DNA from 2 places in the Pseudomonas orientalis genome. Region 2 is predicted to be linked to the other one. Evidence: predicted binding sites of a transcription regulator. Region 2 holds the regulator's gene; the other holds the start of a gene.
What was found. Region 2 encodes sigma-54, which starts transcription at its own class of promoters, with help from an activator protein. Its sites were predicted from a motif close to ANTGGCATNNANNTTGCTNT; they were not measured.
Positions count from the first base shown of each region.

Region 1 (3,415 bases), 580 kb from region 2:
ATCCGGGATGCGGCGCGCAACATCATACGCTTCAAAACCACGCCCATATGACTGTTATCGACTTTGCCGAGAATTTCGCCCAATACTTCTTCGAACGGCACGCTTACAAATAGCACGCGTTGGGAGCTGCCGTACTTCTTCCAGATAAAGTGCGCCACTTCCATCACGCCCAATTCGTGTGCACGCCCGCCCAGGTTGAAGAAGCAGAAGTGGCTCATCAGGCCGCGCCGCATGATCTGGTAGGCCGCGACCGTGGAATCGAAACCGCCGGACATCAACACCAGGGTCTGTTCCAAAGCGCCCAGCGGGTAGCCGCCGATGCTGTCGTGCTGGCTGTGGATCACAAACAACCGTTGGTCGCGAATTTCCATGCGCACTTCAATTTGCGGTGCTTTGAGGGAAATTCCGGCGGCGCCGCACTCGCGACGCAGCTTGCTGCCGACGTATTTCTCCACATCCATGGAGCTGAACGGGTGCTTGCCGGCGCGCTTGCAACGCACCGAAAAAATCTTGCCTTCCAGACTGTCGCCGAAGTGCAATTTGCATTTTTCGGTGATGTAGTCGAAATCGCCCAGCGCGTACTCATCTACCTGCAGGAAATGCGCGATGCCCGGCATGCAGCTCAGGCGCTCGGTCATGTCCTTCAAGGCTTTGGCGTCGGTCAGGCGGGTTTCCAGCTCGAGATTGTCCCACACGCCATTCACCACCACAGCCGGGTCCAGATCGCGGAGCACGGCACGGATGTTCTTGGCCAACTGACGGATGAAACGCATCCGTACCGGTCGGCTCTTGATGGTGATTTCGGGGAAGACTTTAACGATTAATTTCATGGAAACAGCGCGCGCCGGGCCTGCTGAAAAAGGGGGGCGCGGATTATAGCGGAAATCGCTCAAGGTTTAACCAGTTAATATGCATCGCATGTCCAGCGCACCAAAACGGGTCATCTACGCCAAATAACGCTACATTGCGGTGCGCTATTTATCGCCCGTTGGCCGTTTGCACCGTTATAGGGGCCACTTTGAAGCAAAAAGGCCATGTTGGCGCACTGGCATGCAATTTGCTCTCTTGTGAGGCAGGTTGCCTTGGCGGAGTATCCGCGCCGGCATCACCCAAATTCTAAGGGCTAACTCCACTACCAAGCCCGAAGCCACCCGGAGGACACCATGTCGAAGTCGGTTCAACTCATCAAAGATCATGACGTTAAATGGATTGATCTGCGCTTCACGGACACCAAAGGTACTCAGCACCACGTGACCATGCCGGCTCGCGATGCGCTGGAAGATGACTTCTTCGAAGTCGGCAAAATGTTCGACGGTTCCTCCATCGCCGGCTGGAAAGGCATTGAAGCCTCCGACATGATCCTGCTGCCAGACGACAGCACCGCCGTACTCGACCCGTTCACCGAAGAGCCGACCCTGATCCTGGTGTGCGACATCATCGAGCCTTCGACCATGCAAGGCTATGACCGCGACCCACGCGCCATCGCCCACCGTGCCGAGGAATACCTGAAGTCCACCGGTATCGGCGACACCGCATTCTTCGGCCCGGAGCCAGAATTCTTCATCTTCGACTCGGTGAAGTTCAAATCCGACATCTCGGGCTCCATGTTCAAGATTTTCTCCGAGCAAGGCTCGTGGATGTCCGACCAGGACGTGGAAGGCGGCAACAAAGGCCACCGTCCAGGCGTGAAAGGCGGCTACTTCCCGGTTCCACCGTTCGACTTCGACCACGAAATCCGTACCTCCATGTGCAACGCACTGGAAGAAATGGGCCAGACCGTTGAAGTTCACCACCATGAGGTGGCGACTGCCGGCCAGAACGAAATCGGCGTGAAATTCAACACCCTGGTGAAGAAAGCCGACGAAGTTCAGACCCTGAAATACTGTGTGCACAACGTTGCCGACGCCTATGGCCGCACCGCCACTTTCATGCCTAAGCCGCTGTACGGCGATAACGGCTCGGGCATGCACGTTCACGTATCGATTTCCAAAGACGGCAAGAACACCTTCGCCGGCGAAGGTTATGCCGGCCTGTCCGACACCGCTCTGTACTTCATCGGCGGCATCATCAAGCACGGCAAGGCCCTGAACGGCTTCACCAACCCATCGACCAACTCCTACAAGCGTCTGGTCCCTGGTTTTGAAGCGCCGGTGATGCTGGCCTACTCGGCACGCAACCGCTCCGCCTCGATCCGCATTCCTTACGTCAACAGCCCTAAGGGCCGTCGTATCGAAGCGCGTTTCCCGGATCCGGCCGCCAACCCTTACCTGGCCTTCGCCGCCCTGATGATGGCCGGCCTGGACGGTATCCAGAACAAGATCCACCCTGGCGACGCCGCCGACAAAAACTTGTACGACCTGCCGCCTGAAGAGGCCAAAGAGATCCCACAAGTGTGCGGCAGCCTGAAAGAAGCCCTGGAAGAGCTGGACAAGGGCCGTGCGTTCCTGACCAAAGGCGGCGTGTTCAGCGACGACTTCATCGACGCTTACATCGCCCTGAAAAGCGAAGAAGAAATCAAGGTGCGCACCTTCGTACACCCACTGGAATACGAGCTGTACTACAGCTGCTGATCCGGTAGCGCTGCTTGACGTAGCGTGATGAAAAGGACCTCCTTCGGGAGGTCTTTTTTTGCCTGTGGATTGTCAGATGGCCGCTTGGCGGTCAAGCATACGGCTGACCATCAGCGTCCCCATGGCGCTCAGTTGGTGAATGGCCAGTGCGATATCGCGGTGCTTGCCATCCAGGTCTTCGCAAAGGTCCAGCAACAAGGTACTGACCGAGGAGAAGGTTTCGAAGCTGTTGACCAGCAGGGATTCGTCGTCGCTGTCGGGATCGATGGCGATAACGGATGGGGGTGGATTTGGGGTTGGCTTGAACATGTCTTAACTTCCTCGAATGAGGCCGCCATCGACTCGCTACTAAACGATTGGGTGGCAGTTGGGCGCAGGTTAGTAGACCGGGGAAGTTAAGCAAAAACCGGCGCATCCGAAGATGCCCTGCACACAGCCGCCATAAAGAACGGTGCGGTACACGCTTAACTTGACCCTCAGGCTACTAAACCTGATCGCTGATGAGCAGCGACCGAGCAACCTTAGAGACGACAAGCCAGCCGTACAAGCCGGCGGATTCTGGCGCAACTGTAGGCAAGCGCGCAAGGTAAGGTAGCCTGCGCCTGACGCCCTACGCAGCCACTGTAGGAGCGAGCTTGCTCGCGAAAAACGCCAGGACACCACATCTCTTCAACATTTACGCGTTATCGTTAACGACCTTCGCGAGCAAGCTCGCTCCTACAAGGAGATCTCCATTGAAACGTCGATTTGTGTTCGCTCTGTTATTTGTCAGCGCCAGTGCCAGCGCCGCGCCGCCGACGCTTGAACCCTTGCTAAACAGCATCGCCGAACGCCTGGAGATCGCC
Region 1 is NZ_CP094351.1:403,559-406,973, reverse strand. It holds gene thiI (tRNA uracil 4-sulfurtransferase ThiI) at 1-830, opposite strand, end outside; gene glnA (type I glutamate--ammonia ligase) at 1,164-2,570, shown strand; gene MRY17_RS01665 (DUF6124 family protein) at 2,643-2,879, opposite strand; gene MRY17_RS01660 (chorismate mutase) at 3,305-3,415, shown strand, end outside.
Region 1: the regulator sigma-54 is predicted to act here: its motif matches at 1,045-1,064, upstream of glnA (type I glutamate--ammonia ligase).

Region 2 (3,415 bases):
CTGGCGATCTGCCGGAGCAGCTCCAGGTGGGCATCGGTGGCGGCTTGCGGGACCAGCAGAACGAACAGCAGGTCGACCGGAGCGCCGTCGATGGCATCGAAATCGATAGGGTGATCCAGGTGCAGCAGAGCGCTGACCGGTGTTTCGCAGCCTTTGAGGCGGCAGTGGGGAATGGCGATGCCGTTGCCAAAACCGGTCGAGCCGAGTTTTTCACGGGCAATCAGCGCCTCGAAGACATCTTGCATCTCCAGCTCAGGCACTTGGCTGCTGATCAGGTTGGCAATTTGTTCGAGGGCTTTCTTCTTGCTGCCGCCCGGCACGTTCACGAGGGAACGGCCGGGGGTCAGGATGGTTTCAAGTTGGATCATGGGGGAGGGTTAACGACCTGTACCTTGCATCAGGTGCAGATTCTTTTCCTTATGCTTTTTGAGTTGGCGGTCAAGCTTGTCGGTGAGCAAGTCGATCGATGCATACATGTCTTCATGTTCGGCATTAGCAACCACTTCGCCACCGGGTATCTGCAGGGTCGCTTCGATTTTCTGCTGAAGCTTATCGACCTTCATGATGACCTGCACGTTGGTGATCTTGTCGAAATGTCCTTCAAGCTTCTTCAGCTTCTGCTCGACGTATTCGCGCATTGGAGGGGTGACTTCTACGTGGTGTCCACTGATGTTGACTTGCATACAGCTTCTCCTTCGTTGCCAGTGCATAAAGCGGCAGGCGAAAGGCGCCTGCCACTGGAACGCTGTGCCCCGCCCGTCACATCAAACGCTTACGCTCGCTGGAAGGCGCGATCCCAAGGGACTCGCGGTACTTGGCGACGGTTCGACGGGCGACCTGAATGCCTTGTGCCTCCAGTAAACCAGCGATCTTGCTGTCACTCAACGGCTTTTTCTGATTTTCCGCGGCAACCAGTTTTTTGATGATCGCGCGGATCGCCGTGGACGAGCATTCGCCGCCTTCGGAGGTGCTTACGTGGCTGGAGAAAAAGTATTTCAGCTCATAAATACCCCGTGGGGTATGCATGAATTTTTGCGTGGTTACCCGTGAAATCGTCGACTCGTGCATGCCCACCGCCTCGGCGATGTCATGCAGCACCAGCGGTTTCATGGCTTCGTCACCATATTCCAGGAAGCCGCGCTGGTGCTCGACAATCTGGGTGGCGACTTTCATCAGGGTTTCGTTGCGGCTTTGCAGGCTCTTGATGAACCAGCGCGCTTCCTGCAACTGGTTGCGCATGAACGTGTTGTCGGCGCTGGTATCGGCGCGGCGCACGAAACCGGCGTATTGCGGGTTGACCCGCAGGCGCGGTACCGATTCCTGGTTCAGCTCTACCAGCCAGCGCTCGTTGTCCTTGCGCACGATCACATCAGGCACGACATACTCGGCTTCGCTGGATTCGATCTGCGAGCCTGGACGAGGGTTGAGGCTCTGAACCAGCTCGATGACCTGGCGCAGCTCGTCTTCCTTGAGCTTCATGCGACGCATCAACTGGCTGTAGTCGCGGCTGCCCAGCAGGTCGATGTAGTCGCTGACCAGGCGCTTGGCTTCAGCCAGCCAAGGTGTCTTGGCCGGCAATTGGCGCAGTTGCAGCAACAGGCACTCGCTGAGCGTGCGGGCACCAATCCCGGCGGGCTCGAATTGCTGGATGCGGTGCAGGACGGCTTCGATCTCGTCCAGCTCGATATCCAGCTCCGGGTCGAACGCCTCAAGAATTTCTTCGAGCGTCTCATCCAGGTAACCCTGGTTATTGATGCAATCGATCAGGGTGACCGCGATCAGGCGATCGGTGTCGGACATCGGCGCCAGGTTCAGTTGCCACAGCAGGTGGCTCTGCAGGCTCTCGCCGACCGATGTGCGGGTGGTGAAGTCCCATTCGTCATCATCGTTGCTGGGCAGGCTGCTGGCGCTGGTCTGGTAGACGTCTTCCCAGGCGGTATCCACGGGAAGCTCGTTGGGAATGCGTTCGTTCCATTCGCCGTCCTCGAGGTTATCCACCGTCGGCGCGGTTTCCTGATAGGACGGTTCCTGTACGTCGGGATTGGGCTTTTGCTCGATGTTGTCGGCCAAAGGGTCTGTGTTGTCGAAGTCGTCGCCTTCTTCCTGGCGTTCGAGCATCGGATTGGACTCCAGGGCCTCCTGGATTTCCTGTTGCAGGTCCAGGGTCGACAATTGGAGCAGGCGGATGGCCTGTTGCAGCTGCGGTGTCATCGTCAGCTGCTGGCCCATTCTCAGGACTAGCGATGGTTTCATGGCAGGGGCTTAACACCTTATTCGCCGGCGCAATGCGCCATCCACGACAGGGCGCGTGAGCGCCAAACATAAGCAAATTATATGCCTGATATCGGGGCCTTTGCCTAGAGCGCGGTAACAATAAAAAAACCGAGGTTCTTATTGACTCGCTCGCACTCTCGCGAATGGCCCGATAGCACCGTGTTTACAGGCGGAACTCGTGACCCAGGTAAACTTCTTTCACCAGTTCGTTGGCCAGGATCGTCGCGGAATCTCCTTCGGCGATCAATTGCCCATCGTTGACGATGTAAGCGGTTTCGCAGATATCCAGGGTTTCACGCACGTTGTGGTCGGTGATCAGCACACCGATGCCCTTGGCCTTGAGGTGATGAATGATCTGCTTGATATCGCCTACCGAGATCGGGTCAACACCGGCAAAGGGTTCGTCCAGCAGGATGAACTTGGGGGCGGTCGCCAGGGCGCGGGCGATCTCCACACGGCGACGCTCACCACCGGACAGGCTCATGCCCAGGTTGTCGCGAATATGGTTGATGTGGAATTCCTGCAGCAGGCTTTCCAGCTCCTTGCGGCGACCGTCGCGATCAAGCTCCTTGCGGGTCTCGAGGATCGCCATGATGTTGTCGGCTACCGACAGTTTGCGAAAGATCGACGCCTCCTGGGGAAGATAGCCGATACCTGCGCGCGCACGGCCGTGCATGGGCTGGTGGCTGACGTCAAGGTCGTCGATCAATACGCGGCCCTGGTCCGCCTGGACCAGCCCGACGATCATATAGAAGCAGGTAGTCTTGCCGGCGCCATTGGGGCCGAGCAAGCCGACGATCTGGCCGCTGTCGATCGACAGGCTCACATCGCGTACCACCTGGCGGCTTTTATAGGCCTTGGCCAGATGCTGGGCTTTCAACGTTGCCATTACTCGGCCTTCTTCTTCGGCTGGATGACCATGTCGATACGTGGGCGAGGCGCGGTGACCTTGTTGCCATTGGCGCGACCCGCCTGGGCGACCTGGGTCTTGGTGTTGTAGACGATCTTCTCGCCTTCGGTCGAGTTGCCGTCGGCACTGAGCACCTTGGCCTGGTCAATCAGTACGATGCGATTTTGCTGGGCATGGTATTGAATGGTCTTGCCATAGCCTTTCATCGGGCCCGGATCTTCTGCCTTTTGC
Region 2 is NZ_CP094351.1:982,488-985,902, forward strand. It holds gene ptsN (PTS IIA-like nitrogen regulatory protein PtsN) at 1-368, opposite strand, end outside; gene hpf (ribosome hibernation-promoting factor, HPF/YfiA family) at 378-683, opposite strand; gene MRY17_RS04255 (RNA polymerase factor sigma-54) at 760-2,253, opposite strand; gene lptB (LPS export ABC transporter ATP-binding protein) at 2,438-3,163, opposite strand; gene lptA (lipopolysaccharide transport periplasmic protein LptA) at 3,163-3,415, opposite strand, start outside.